One region of the Streptomyces sp. NPDC020884 genome, then DNA from elsewhere that is predicted to be linked to it. Evidence: riboswitches for the same ligand, from Rfam matches in the RefSeq annotation. Region 1 holds a riboswitch; each other region holds the start of a gene.
The links. Region 1 has a riboswitch for cyclic di-AMP ahead of ACH4UK_RS11705 (NlpC/P60 family protein). Riboswitches for the same ligand answer to the same signal wherever they lie in the genome.
Positions count from the first base shown of each region.

Region 2: linked by a shared signal. The riboswitch ahead of ACH4UK_RS27265 (transglycosylase family protein) and the one ahead of ACH4UK_RS11705 (NlpC/P60 family protein) in region 1 are both predicted to bind cyclic di-AMP.
Region 3: linked by a shared signal. The riboswitch ahead of ACH4UK_RS19365 (M23 family metallopeptidase) and the one ahead of ACH4UK_RS11705 (NlpC/P60 family protein) in region 1 are both predicted to bind cyclic di-AMP.
Region 4: linked by a shared signal. The riboswitch ahead of ACH4UK_RS34645 (M23 family metallopeptidase) and the one ahead of ACH4UK_RS11705 (NlpC/P60 family protein) in region 1 are both predicted to bind cyclic di-AMP.

Region 1 covers NZ_JBIRRY010000003.1:186,957-190,157, reverse strand. The annotation lists gene ACH4UK_RS11710 (hypothetical protein) at 58-411, shown strand; gene ACH4UK_RS11705 (NlpC/P60 family protein) at 467-1,654, opposite strand; cyclic di-AMP (ydaO/yuaA leader) riboswitch at 1,662-1,828, opposite strand; gene pcrA (DNA helicase PcrA) at 2,119-3,201, shown strand, end outside.
Region 2 covers NZ_JBIRRY010000009.1:348,663-351,863, reverse strand. The annotation lists gene eno (phosphopyruvate hydratase) at 1-692, opposite strand, end outside; gene ACH4UK_RS27265 (transglycosylase family protein) at 1,027-1,743, opposite strand; cyclic di-AMP (ydaO/yuaA leader) riboswitch at 1,749-1,929, opposite strand; gene ACH4UK_RS27260 (transglycosylase family protein) at 2,219-3,201, opposite strand, start outside.
Region 3 covers NZ_JBIRRY010000005.1:540,512-543,712, forward strand. The annotation lists gene ACH4UK_RS19355 (MerR family transcriptional regulator) at 1-266, shown strand, start outside; gene ACH4UK_RS19360 (PP2C family protein-serine/threonine phosphatase) at 407-1,630, shown strand; cyclic di-AMP (ydaO/yuaA leader) riboswitch at 1,841-1,993, shown strand; gene ACH4UK_RS19365 (M23 family metallopeptidase) at 2,005-3,039, shown strand; gene ACH4UK_RS19370 (aldo/keto reductase) at 3,197-3,201, shown strand, end outside.
Region 4 covers NZ_JBIRRY010000014.1:95,857-99,057, reverse strand. The annotation lists gene ACH4UK_RS34650 (M16 family metallopeptidase) at 1-1,066, shown strand, start outside; cyclic di-AMP (ydaO/yuaA leader) riboswitch at 1,293-1,459, shown strand; gene ACH4UK_RS34645 (M23 family metallopeptidase) at 1,473-2,288, shown strand; gene ACH4UK_RS34640 (GntR family transcriptional regulator) at 2,468-3,175, shown strand.

The DNA of each region.
Region 1 (3,201 bases):
AAGGAAGGCTTACCTCACTGCATGGTGAAACCCTGGCCATGGCTAGGCTCCGGAACCATGGACGTACTCATCAATGTCTTCGTCGCCCTGCACATCATCGGCATCGCCTCCCTGCTGGGCGGCTTCCTGACGCAGATGAAGGCCATGGGAGAGGGCACCGCCCGCTTCGGTCCGGCCATGCTCCACGGCGCGCTGACCATGCTCGTCACCGGCATCGCCCTCGTCGGCCTCAACCAGGCCGACGACCAGGCCGTGAACAACGTCAAGATCGGCATCAAGCTGGCGGTGCTGGTCGTGATCCTCGCCCTGGTGTACGTCAAGCGGGACGAGGAGAAGGTCGACAAGGGCGCGTTCGCGGCGGTCGGCGGACTGACGGTCGCCAACATCTTCATCGCCACGGTCTGGACCTGAGGCCCTCCGGGGGCGGGGGCGGCCGCCGCGGGCCGCCCCCGCCCCCGGACGCGTACTACGCCGGCCGCACGCTCCCGTAGATCGGCATGTAGTAGATCGACTCCTCGCGCACGTTCGCACCCGGCTTCGGGGCGTGGATCATCATCCCGTCGCCCTTGTAGATGCCGACATGGCTGATGTCGTCGTAGAAGAAGACCAGGTCGCCCGGCTGGAGATCCGCCGTGGCGACCCGGGTGCCGACCTTCACCTGGTCCCAGGTCGTCCGCGGCAGGTCCACGCCCGCCTCCCGCCACGCCGCCTGCGTCAGTCCCGAGCAGTCGTACGAGGCCGGGCCCGAGGCGCCCCACACATACGGCTTCCCGATCTGGGAGCGGGCGAAGTCCAGCACCTTCTGCGCCTTGGCGGCGTAGCTGCCGCCCGCACCGGTGCCGGAGCCCGATCCCGTGCCCGTACCGGAACCGGAGCCCGTGCCCGAACCGCCGCCGGACTCCTTCGCGGCCTCCTCGCGGGCCTTCTTCTCGGCCGCGGCCCGCTCCTTCGCCTCGGCGGCCTGCCGGGCGGCCAGCTTCGCCGCCTTCTCCTTCGCCTCGGCCTCCTTCTTGCGCTCCAGCTCCGCCAGCCGCGCCTTCTCCTCGGCGGTCAGCCGCGACAGCAGGCCGCGGGCCTCGGTGAGCTTGGTCTGCACGTCCTTCTTGCTCGAGGCGAGCGTGGACTGCGTCTCGGTGAGGGTCTCCAGGCTCTTCACCGCCTCCGCGCGCTTCTTCGCCGCCGAGGCCTGCTGCGAACGGAACGCGGTGACGGCCTTCTGCTGCCGCTCCGTCGCCCGGTCCATCAGCCGGCTCTGGTCGAAGTACCCCTGCGGGTCGTCCGCCAGGAAGAAGGTCGCCGTGGGGGCGATGCCGCCGCTGCGGTACTGGGCCGCCGCGTACGAGCCCAGCGCGCGGCGCGCCTCGTTGATCTTCTCCGTCCGCTTCGCCACGTCGGAGAGCAGCGTGTCGACCTTCGTCTGCTGGGACGCGGAGGCGGCCTTGGCCCGGTTGTACTCCTGGGTCGCGCTGCCCGCCTGCCGGTACAGGGCGTCGACCTTCTTCTGCACTTCCTCGATGGCGGGCTTCGGCTCCGCGGGCGCGGCCGTGGCGCTCTGCGTGGAGAGCAGCGTCACGGAGGCCAGCGCGGCCGTCGTCAGCCCGACGGCGGGGGTGGTGGTGCGCACCTTCGTGCGCGGCTTGCGATGCGATGCCAAGACCGGCATCTCCTTCCGTGGACCGCCTACCGGGTTAGCTGTCGGGTTCGGACGGAACGGAAGGCTGTCCTACGGTCCGGATGCGAGGGCACGGACCGATTCACCCCGGTTCTGCGTGTGGGTCCCCGGTTCCGAACGGCCAGGGCGGCAGGACGGATTCGGCAGAGGTGTCCGTCGGGCGTGGTTCGCCCCAGGGAGGTACGGGCCACCTGACCGAGCACGCTAGCCAACCGGCCCCGCCGCTGGGAAGGACGATGAGCGATATGCCCGATACATTTTCGTGACCTTTCCGGATCGGGGGCCCGGCACCCCCTCCGACCGGCCCCTCCTTCACGGAACGTGGACGTCCGTTCTCCGTGTGTACCCGGTCCGGGCGTGTCGGCGGCCGGACCGGAGGGCGGCGGGCGACCGCTTTCGGGCTTCGGCGGAAGGTTGTCAGTGCGGCCCCCTAAACTCGGGAGGCGATGAGCAGCCTCTTTGACGACAGTTTCCTGACCGGCCTCCAGCCCGCGGAGGACGGCCCCCCGCCGCCCCCCGAGGACCACGCGCCCGAAGCGGTGCCGGAGGGACTCTTCGAAAGCGTCTACGACGCGCCCCCGCCGCCCCGGGAGGGGTACTACCGGGACGGCCACCCGCGCCCGGTGATCGACGCCGCCGCGCTGCTCGACGGGCTCAACACCGAGCAGCGCGCCGCCGTGGTGCACGCCGGGTCCCCGCTGCTCATCGTCGCCGGGGCCGGCTCCGGCAAGACCCGGGTGCTCACCCACCGCATCGCCCACCTGCTGGCCGAGCGCGGGACGCACCCCGGGCAGATCCTCGCGATCACCTTCACCAACAAGGCCGCGGGCGAGATGAAGGAGCGCGTCGAGCAGCTCGTCGGCCCGCGCGCCCACGCCATGTGGGTCATGACCTTCCACAGCGCGTGCGTCCGCATCCTGCGCCGCGAGTCCAAGAAGCTCGGATTCACCTCGTCGTTCTCGATCTACGACGCCGCCGACTCCAAGCGCCTGATGGCCCTGGTCTGCCGCGACCTCGACCTGGACCCCAAGCGCTACCCGCCGAAGTCCTTCACCGCCAAGGTCTCCAACCTCAAGAACGAGCTCATCGACGAGGAGACCTTCGCCGGACAGGCGACGGATGGTTTCGAGAAGACCCTCGCCCAGGCGTACGCGCTCTACCAGGCCCGCCTGCGCGAGGCCAACGCCCTGGACTTCGACGACATCATCATGACGACGGTCCACCTCCTGCAGGCCTTCCCGGACGTCGCCGAGCACTACCGCCGCCGCTTCCGCCACGTCCTGGTCGACGAGTACCAGGACACCAACCACGCGCAGTACACCCTGGTGCGGGAGCTGGTCGGCCCGGCCGGAGAGGCCGACGCCCCCGCCGAGCTGTGCGTGGTCGGCGACGCGGACCAGTCGATCTACGCCTTCCGGGGCGCGACCATCCGCAACATCCTCCAGTTCGAGGAGGACTACCCGAGCGCGACGACGATCATGCTCGAGCAGAACTACCGCTCCACGCAGACGATCCTCTCCGCCGCCAAC
Region 2 (3,201 bases), on a different contig from region 1:
TAACCGGCTTCCTTGATGGCCTCGACGATGAGGTCCAGGGCGGCGCGGTTGGACTCCAGGTTCGGGGCGAAGCCGCCCTCGTCGCCGAGTCCGGTGGACAGGCCCTTGGTCTTGAGGACCTTCTTCAGCGTGTGGTAGATCTCCGCGCCCCAGCGCAGGGCCTCGGAGAAGGACTCCGCGCCGATCGGCGCGATCATGAACTCCTGGATGTCCACGTTGGAGTCGGCGTGCGAGCCGCCGTTCAGGATGTTCATCATCGGAACGGGCAGCAGGTGCGCGTTCGGGCCGCCGAGGTAGCGGAAGAGCGGCAGGTCGGACGCCTCGGATGCGGCGTGCGCGACGGCGAGCGAGACGCCGAGGATGGCGTTCGCGCCGAGCGAGGCCTTGTTCTCGGTGGCGTCCAGGTCGAACATCGCCTGGTCGATGAGGCGCTGCTCGGTGGCGTCGTACCCGACGAGCTCCGGGCCGATCTGCTCGATGACGGCGAGGACGGCCTTCTCGACGCCCTTGCCCTGGTAGCGGTTGGGGTCGCCGTCGCGAAGCTCAACAGCCTCGAACGCACCGGTGGAGGCGCCGGACGGAACAGCAGCACGACCCGTGCTGCCGTCGTCGAGGCCAACCTCGACCTCGACCGTGGGGTTGCCCCGGGAGTCGAGGATTTCCCTGGCTACGACGACGTCGATGGACGGCACGAGGCATCTCCTTCTGGGATATGACGCTGGTTGTGCAGGGTCACTGTGGCCTTGCGACACGAGCCTATCGGGCGTGGCCGCGTCGGCCAGCCGACCGCCCGCCTCCTGGGACGAAAAAGGACCCAAGGGCTTGCATCACCGGACAAATCTCTAGAAATCTACTGGACAGTAATAAGCGCTGCCGACAAGAGGTGAACGCATGCGGGCCTCCCGGACACCCGCCGTTCACGAAGAACCCGGCCCGGCGCGCTGGGGGGAAGAGCGCGCCGGGCCGGGAAGCCGTGCGAGGAAGAGTGCCGCCGGACGCCCTTCCTCCGGGGAGGAGAGACGGCGATTACTTCAGGTGGAGCTGCTGGCCCGGGAAGATCAGGTCCGCGTCCTCGACGATGTCGTCGTTGAGCTTGAAGACCTTGCTCCAGCCGCCCTTGACGTCTTCCGCCTGGGCGATGCTGCTCAGGGTGTCGCCGGCCTTGACCTTGTACTCGCCGTCGCCCTTCTTGACCTTGTCGCCGGTCGGGGTGGTGACGGTCTTCTTGCTCTCGGCCTTCTTCTCGGCCTGCGGAGCGGTGCGCTGCTCGGAGCGGGTGGCGGGCTGCTCGGCCTGACGCTCGGGCTGCGCCTGCTCGGACTTGCTCTCGGACTGGCCGGAGCCGGTGTTCACGCCCGGGTCCACACCGTCGTTGGTGAGGCCGCCGGCGCCGGCGCAGGCCCAGGCGCCCGGACCCTGGAGGTCCAGGAGCTTCTCGGCGGCGGCGATCTGCTGGTCCTTGGAGGCCAGGTCGGCGCGGGAGGCGTACTGCGTACCGCCGGCGGCGGCCCAGCTGGACTGCGAGAACTGCAGTCCGCCGTAGTAGCCGTTGCCGGTGTTGATGGACCAGTTGCCACCGGACTCGCACTGGGCGACGGCGTCCCAGGTCTCGACGGAGGCGGCGGAGGCGCTGGTCGCGCCCATCAGCGGGACGGCGACGGCCGCACCGGTGACACCCGCGAGGGTGGCGAGACGGACGGTCTTCGAGGGGCGGCGGTGCTTGCCCTTGCTGTTCAGCAGCATGGAACGAATCTCCTCACCGACGCCTACGAGGTGAGCTGTCGGGTTCGGGCTGATGAGTTGCCCGGTCGCGCAGTGCTGCGCGACTTCACCCCAAGCCGTTCCCGTACGTCCCCGTCGGTTCGACGAGGCGTCCGGACCCGGCGGCTTACCTGGGTCCCCCGCTCCTGCCTACGGCGCTTACGCGTCTGTTCCCTTCGACCGACGGCAGGATTCGGCGTGACGGTCGACGGGGCCCGCGGTGCGAGCGGCTCCGACCGTAAACACAGGCAACCCCGACATTCAAAGATGGACATAGGGGGCAATCACCCCGAACTCGCAGCAGTCGGCGGACCGTTTCCGCAGGTCGGGGGCGATACGCCCGGACCGGCCGGACGAAACGCGCCAGTTGAAGCAAAGAGACCCATGTCTCACTTACGCAAAAGTGGACATAGGCCTCTGAACTGCCCGGATTTTCGGGGTGTTTTCCCGAATTGGATCAGTTGGCGGCAGGCTCCTCGACGCCCTCCGGCGCACCCTGGTCCGTGACCTGGTCCAGGCCCAGATCCAGGTTCTGGCCGGGCAGGATCAGGTCCGGGTCGGAGCCCAGGAGATCCTTGTTCGTCTCGTACAGGCCGGTCCAACCGCCGGGAAGCTCCTGCGCGTCGGCGATCGCCCAGAGGTTGTCCCCGGGCCGGACCGTGTACCCGCCGGCAGTCGTGGCGTCGCCGTCCCGGGCGTCGCCCTCGCCGCGCGAGGCGTGCCGGCCGGACTCGCGGGAGCCGTCACCCTGGCCCGCGTCGGCCTCCTCGGGCGCGGGGGCGCCCCGGTGCTTGCCGCCCTGGCCGTCCTCGCCCTTCGAGGCGTCGGGGGCGCCGGAGGGGTCCTTGGCGTCAGGGGCGTCGGAGGCCGGCGGGGCGGTGGGCGTCACCGAGGAATCGGGAGCCTCGCCCTCCTTCTCCGTACCGCCGCTTTCACCCTTACCCGACTTGTCGCCCTTCTCGTCCTTGTCAGCTTCGTCGGACTTGCCGGATTCATCCGCTTCACCGGTTGCGTCCGTTTCGTCGGTCGCATCCGCCGCGTCGGTCGGGTCGGCCGTCGGGTCGGCGGACGGCGAGGTGCCCGGGTCGACGCCGGGCAGACTGCCGTCCACGGCGAGTCCGGAGATCACCGCACAGCTGGGCCACGCCTTCGGCCCCTGGTCGTCCAGGACCTTCTCGGCGACGGAGATCTGCTGCGAGCGGCTGGCGAGGTCGGCGCGGGGCGCGTACGCCGTGCCGCCGTACGCCGACCAGGACTCCTGCGAGAACTGGAGCCCGCCGTAGTAGCCGTTGCCGAGGTCGGCGCTCCACATGCCGCCGCTCTCGCACTCCGCGACCCGGTCCCAGGTGGAGGCCTCGGCCGCGTGCACGCCGGTGGCGCCGAGGAGCGGGATGGCGATGGCCGATCCCGTCACACCGGCGGCGACGACGATGGCGGGTG
Region 3 (3,201 bases), on a different contig from region 1:
AGCACGAGGCCCTCGCGCGCGACTGGGGCCGGGCCAAGGAGGCCGGGCTCGCCGCCGACGGGGCCGAGGCGCAGGAACTCGCGCGACGGCACTGCGCGTGGCTGTCGCCGGCCAAGAAGCCCGGCCGTTCGTACGTGATCGGGCTCGGGGAGATGTATGTCGCCGATCCCCGCTTCGGAAAGAACTACGATCGCTACGGGGACGGCGCCGCCGCCTTCGTACGGGACGCATTGACGGTCTACGCGGAAAACCGGCTCACCGACTGACCGGGGGCGGCCGGGCCTCCGTCCGCTTCCCCCTATTCGGCCGATGAGGAGTCGCCGCTCGGCGCGGCTCCGGGAAGCCTGGACGGGGCGCGGTACCGTCCGCAGCCGTGGGTGGACCGGGCAGGAGTGCACAGGTGGGGATGGCCGACGAACGGCGTGGAGGCGCGGCGGGGAGCGTCGACGCCGTGAGCCGTGCGGTGTTCGGGACCCGCGAGGGTGAGGCGACGCCCGGCAGGCAGGGCACCGGGCGGTTCGTCCGGATGCTGCCCGCCCTGCTGATCGTCGGCGGGCTGGTCTTCGACTCGCTGGCCCCGCCCAATTTCACCGCGGTCCCGCTGTTCGTGGCGGCCCCGCTGGTCGCCGCCCCGTTCTTCTCGCTGTCCCGGACCGTCCGCACGGGTATCGCCGCGGTCCTCTCGGTCATCGCGATGCGGCTCTCCGACGGGACGTCCACCCAGGTGGTCCCGGTCATCGAGATGATCACCGTGCTCACGGGCTCGGTGCTGGCCGTCGTCATCAACGGCGTCGTGCGGCGCGGCAACGAGCAGCTGGCCTCGGCCCGGGTCATCGCGGAGACGGCCATGCGGGCCGTGCTGCCGACGCCGGCCGAGCGGATCGGCGGGCTCCAGGTGGCCGCGCGGTACGAGGCGGCGCAGGCGGACGAGTTCGTGGGCGGCGACCTGTTCGCCGTCGCGGACACCCCGTACGGCGTACGGGTGGTCGTCGGCGACGTACGCGGCAAGGGCCTGGGCGCCGTCGAGGCCGTGGCGGTGATCATCGGGGCGTTCCGGGAGGCGGCCGAGCAGGAGCGTTCGCTGGAGGGCGTCGCTCAGCGGCTGGAGCGGGCGCTGGCGCGGGAGGGCACGCGGCGGTACGGGCTGGACGCCATGGAGGGCTTCATCACCGCCGTGCTGGCCGAGATCCCGCCGGGCTCGGCCTCGCTCCGCCTCGTCAACCGCGGTCACCCCGAGCCGATCCTGCTGCACGCGGACGGCGCCTTGGAGGTGCTCGTGCCCTCCGTGCCCGCGCTGCCGCTGGGGATGGACCTGGGCGTGTGGCCGGACCGGTCCGACGAGTGGGCGATGCCCGCCGGAGCGACGCTGCTCGCCTTCACCGACGGACTGTCCGAGGCCCGGGACCAGCACGGCGTCTTCTACGATCCGGCGGCCCGGCTGCGCGGCCGGATCTTCCCGGGGCCCGAGGAGCTGCTGTCGGCGCTGACCGACGACGTACGGCTGCACACCGGGGGACGGACCACGGACGACATGGCGCTGATCGCGGTCGCCCGGCCGGCGGAGGGTCAGCCGGTGCGCCGGACGACGGTGAAGATCGTGGGCCGGGGCGATGACACGGTGAGTGACTGAAAGGCACCCCTCCGCATAACATTTGACACACCGTCAGAAAAAGGGGTGTGGTCAAGTGACGGTCAAGTTGCCCGATTCCAACCGCTTGTGACCCGTACATCCCGGTCGTGCTCGTTAATGATCAACAGGAACAGCTTGGAATCGGGCCCGTGTGTCTATTAACGTTCGATAACGCAGTGCGGTCGTCACAGCCGTCGTCAGAGACGGCGCCGCGCGCGAGCGCCGAATTCCGCAAGGGAACCGGGGAACCACCTACATGGGGTGAATCGGACGCCTGCGTCTCGTGAGAGACGGAGGGGCCCGTAGGAGACCTTCCTGCTCCGAACCCGTCAGCTAACCCGGTAGGCGAGAAGGAAGGAAAGGAGTGCGCCCACGTGGCGTCCAACAAGCCTGCCCCTGAGGCCCCGTCACCCTTCAGTGCCGACACCTTCGGTGACGCGGAGCGGTCCTGGGAGGAGTGGAATCCCACCGAGGAGTCCATTCGTCCCGTGCGCGGCAGGCACCGCGTAGCCAAGCAGCGTGGTCTGGCCCGCAGCTCCACCGTCCTCGGGGTCGGCGTCATAGCGGCCGTCGGTGCGGGTGGCATGGCCACCGCGCAGGACAAGGCGCCGGTCTCCATCTCTCTTCCCGATTCCATCGCGGACAACCTTCCCGACGCCAAGTCCCTTCCCGGCGTCGGGTCCTTCATGTCGGACGACGCGGAGCCCGCTCCGGTCGCCGCGTCCGCGCCGCTCACCACCGCCGGCCTCACCAGCGCCGAGGCCGAGCAGGGCACCACCGACGCGGGCGAGGCCCTGCGCGCCCGGATCCTCCAGCAGGCCGAGCAGCAGCAGGCCAGCGCCGACGCCGAGGCCAAGGCCGCCGCCGAGAGCGCCGCGGCCGAGAAGGCGGCGCAGGAGGCCAAGAAGCAGCAGGACGAGGCCGCGGCCGAGGCCGCCGCCAAGAAGAAGGCGGCGGAGGAAGCGGCCGCGAAGAAGAAGGAGGCCGAGCGTCTCGCCAAGCTCGCCGCCAGCTTCTCCCTGCCCACCTCCTCGTACACGATCAGCTCGACCTACGGTCAGTCCGGCGCGATGTGGTCCTCCGGCCAGCACACCGGCCTCGACTTCGCCGGGTCGACCGGTGCGCCGCTCAAGGCCGTGCACGGTGGCACGATCACCTCGGCCGGCTGGTCCGGTTCGTACGGCTACCGCACGGTGCTCCAGCTCGATGACGGCACGGAGATCTGGTACGCGCACCAGTCCTCGATCGACGTCTCGGTCGGCCAGAAGGTCACCACCGGCGAGACCATCGGCCGCATGGGCGCCACCGGCAACGTCACCGGGGTCCACCTCCACCTGGAGGTCCGCACCGCGGGCGGTTCCGCGATGGACCCGATGGCCTGGCTGAACAGCAAGGGCCTCTCGGTCTGAGCCCCGGCCCTCCGGCCGGCGTCCTCCGTCGCCACCCCTGAAACCCCGGCAGCCCTGACGCACACCCCCCGACGTCAGGGCTGCCGGTCCGTCCGGTGGCGGCACGGCCCGCGCGGCGGCGGAATACCACCCCCGCCCCGGCTCGTTGGACCCTCACATGAC
Region 4 (3,201 bases), on a different contig from region 1:
CCGGGTCTCCCTGGAAGTTCCCGCCTCCCGGCTGGCCAAGGCCCTCGGGCTGGTCGCCGAGGCGCTGCGGGCCCCCGCCTTCGACGCGAGCGAGATCGAGCGCCTCGTCGGCAACCGCCTCGACGAGATCCCGCACGAGCACGCCAACCCGTCCCGGCGCGCCGCCAAGCAGCTCTCCAAGGAGCTGTTCCCGGCCACCGCCCGGATGTCCCGCCCGCGCCTGGGCACCGAGGAGACGGTCCGGCGGATCGACGAGGTCGCCGTGCGCGCCTTCTTCGACGCCCATATCCGCCCGTCCACCGCGACGGCCGTGATCGTCGGCGACCTCACCGGCATCGACCTGGACGCGCTGCTGGCGGAGACCCTCGGCGACTGGTCGGGCAACGCCGGTCAGACCCGCCCGGTGCCGCCCATCACCGCGGACGACACCGGCCGCGTGGTCATCGTCGACCGGCCCGGCGCGGTCCAGACCCAGCTGCTGATCGGCCGGATCGGCGCCGACCGGCACGAGAGCGTGTGGCCCGCTCAGGTGCTCGGCACGTACAGCCTGGGCGGCACCCTCACCTCCCGGCTGGACCGGGTGCTGCGCGAGGAGAAGGGCTACACCTACGGCGTGCGCGCCTTCGCCCAGGTGCTGCGCTCCAGCGGCCCCGACTCGGGCGGCGCGGCCATGCTCGCGATCAGCGGATCGGTGGACACGGAGTCCACCGGACCGGCGCTGGAGGACCTCTGGAAGGTCCTGCGGACGCTGGCGGCCGAGGGGCTGACCGACGCCGAGCGCGAGACGGCCGTGCAGAACCTGGTGGGCGTCGCCCCGCTGAAGTTCGAGACCGCCGCCTCCGTCGCGAGCACGCTGGCCGACCAGGTCGAGCAGCACCTCCCCGACGACTACCAGGCCCACCTCTACGCCCGGCTCGCCGACACGGGCACCGTGGAGGCGACCGCCGCCGTGGTCAGCGCCTTCCCGGTGGACCGGCTGGTCACGGTCCTCGTGGGGGACGCGGCACAGATCGAGGAGCCCGTGAAGGCGCTCGGCATCGGAGAGGTGTCGGTCGTCACCGGCTGACGCACCGCCCGCGGCACACCGCCGCGAACAGGACCCCGACGGACGAAAGTTCGTCGGGGTTCTCCATTTTTGTCACTTTGATCCCCTTTGTGCCTCTTTGTTGGAGAGGTTGCCTGTCTGCCCTGTGGGATGCGCGACAAATCGCCTGGTCCGTTTGGTGATGGGAAGTCGCCCCGCCTAGCGTCGGCCCGGCTGTCCGTCACCCGTATGCCGCATCCGCGGCGCCGGGCAGTCATCGCCGAGTCCCCGTCAGGCGCGAGCCTGGGGAGCCGGGGACCCACGCAGTCCCTGGGGTGAATCGGAGGCCCGTGCCGCAGCCCGGCGCGGGAATCCGTAGGAGACCTTCCTGCTCCGAACCCGTCAGCTAACCCGGTAGGCGAGAAGGAAGGAAAGGATCAACCCCTCCATGGCGTTCACCCGTGCCACCGGGAAGCACCGTGCCCCGAGCCGCCTCACGCGCCGGAGCGCGCGGGCCGCCGGCATCGCGGCCCTGGCCACCACCGGAGTCATCGGCTCGCTGGCCTCCCCGGCCATCGCCGCGGACACCGAGGCCGCCCAGGTCGCCGACACCGGCCTCACCCAGGCCGTCGCCCTCGACGCCACCCTCGCCGACCGGATCGGCGCGCAGGCCCACGCCCAGAAGCAGCAGGCCGACGCGATCGCCGAGGCGAAGGCCAAGGCCGCCGCCGAGGCCCGCGCGAAGGCCGCCAAGGCCAAGGCGAAGGCGGAGGCCGAGCGCAAGGCCGAGGCCCGCGCCAAGGAGGTCCGCGAGGAGAAGGCCCGTGCCGCCCGCGCCGCCGAGCGCGCCCGGCTGAACGCCTTCCACCTCCCGGTCTCCGGCTCCCACGTCACCACCGGCTACAACACCGGCGGCGCGCTCTGGTCCTCCGGCAGCCACTCCGGCGTGGACTTCCAGGCCGCCTCCGGCAGCTCCGTCGTCGCGGTCGGCGCCGGTACGGTCGTCGAGGCCGGCTGGGGCGGCGCGTACGGCAACAACATCGTGCTCCGGATGACGGACGGCACCTACACCCAGTACGGCCACCTCTCCTCGATCGGCGTCTCGGTCGGCCAGAGCGTCTCCTCCGGCCAGCAGATCGGCCTCTCCGGCTCCACCGGCAACTCCACCGGCCCGCACCTGCACTTCGAGGCCCGCACCACCCCCGACTACGGCTCCGACATGGACCCCGTCGGCTACCTGCGCTCCCACGGTCTCAGCGTCTGACCCCACCGCGCGATCCACCGCCCGAAGGCCCCGGCTCCCCGCCGGGGCCTTCGGTAATTCCGGCGTGAAGATATCCATGGATTCCGACCTGCCATCGGAAATTCCGGCGGATTGCAATAGAGTCACGGAACAGACGTCGGGCGGCCGCGTTTCGCGGGGATCAAGGCGGAGGTTCGGACATGCGCATTCCCGCGCATTCGGTATGCACGGCAATTCGTGACGACATCGTCTCCGGTGTCTTCGAGCGCGGCAGCCGCCTCACCGAGGAGGTGCTGGCGCGCCGGTACGGGGTCTCCCGCGTCCCGGTCCGCGAGGCGCTGCGCACGCTGGAGTCCGAGGGCTTCGTGGTCACCCGCAGGCACGCCGGCGCCTGTGTCGCCGAGCCCACCGAGCAGGAGGCGGCCGACCTTCTGGAGGTGCGGATGCTCCTGGAGCCGCTGGGCGCCGCACGTGCCGCCCAGCGGCGCACGGAGGCCCATCTCAAGGTGCTCCGGGGCCTGGTCAGGCTGGGTCAGGAGCGGGCCCGCCGGGGCGAGGGCGAGGATCTGCGCTCCTTGGGCGGCTGGTTCCACGAGACCCTCGCCCAGGCCTCCGGCAGCCCCGGACTCATCGCGCTGCTCACCCAGCTCCGGCACAAGATCGCCTGGATGTACGCGGTCGAGCAGCCGGCCCGCCCGGTCGACTCCTGGGCCGAGCGCGGGGCGATCGTGGACGCCGTGGCGCGCGGCGACGCCGAGCGGGCGAGGGCGCTGACCGCCCAGCACGCGGAACGCGCCACCGGGGCCCACCGGCTCCGCCGCCCCGATCGGACCGGGCGGCGCACCGCCCCCGTCCCCCGCGTGAGCACTTCGCAACATGGCGTAAACACCGCGGGCGTCCGCCATTAACAGGAGAGCCGTATACAAAGAGAAGT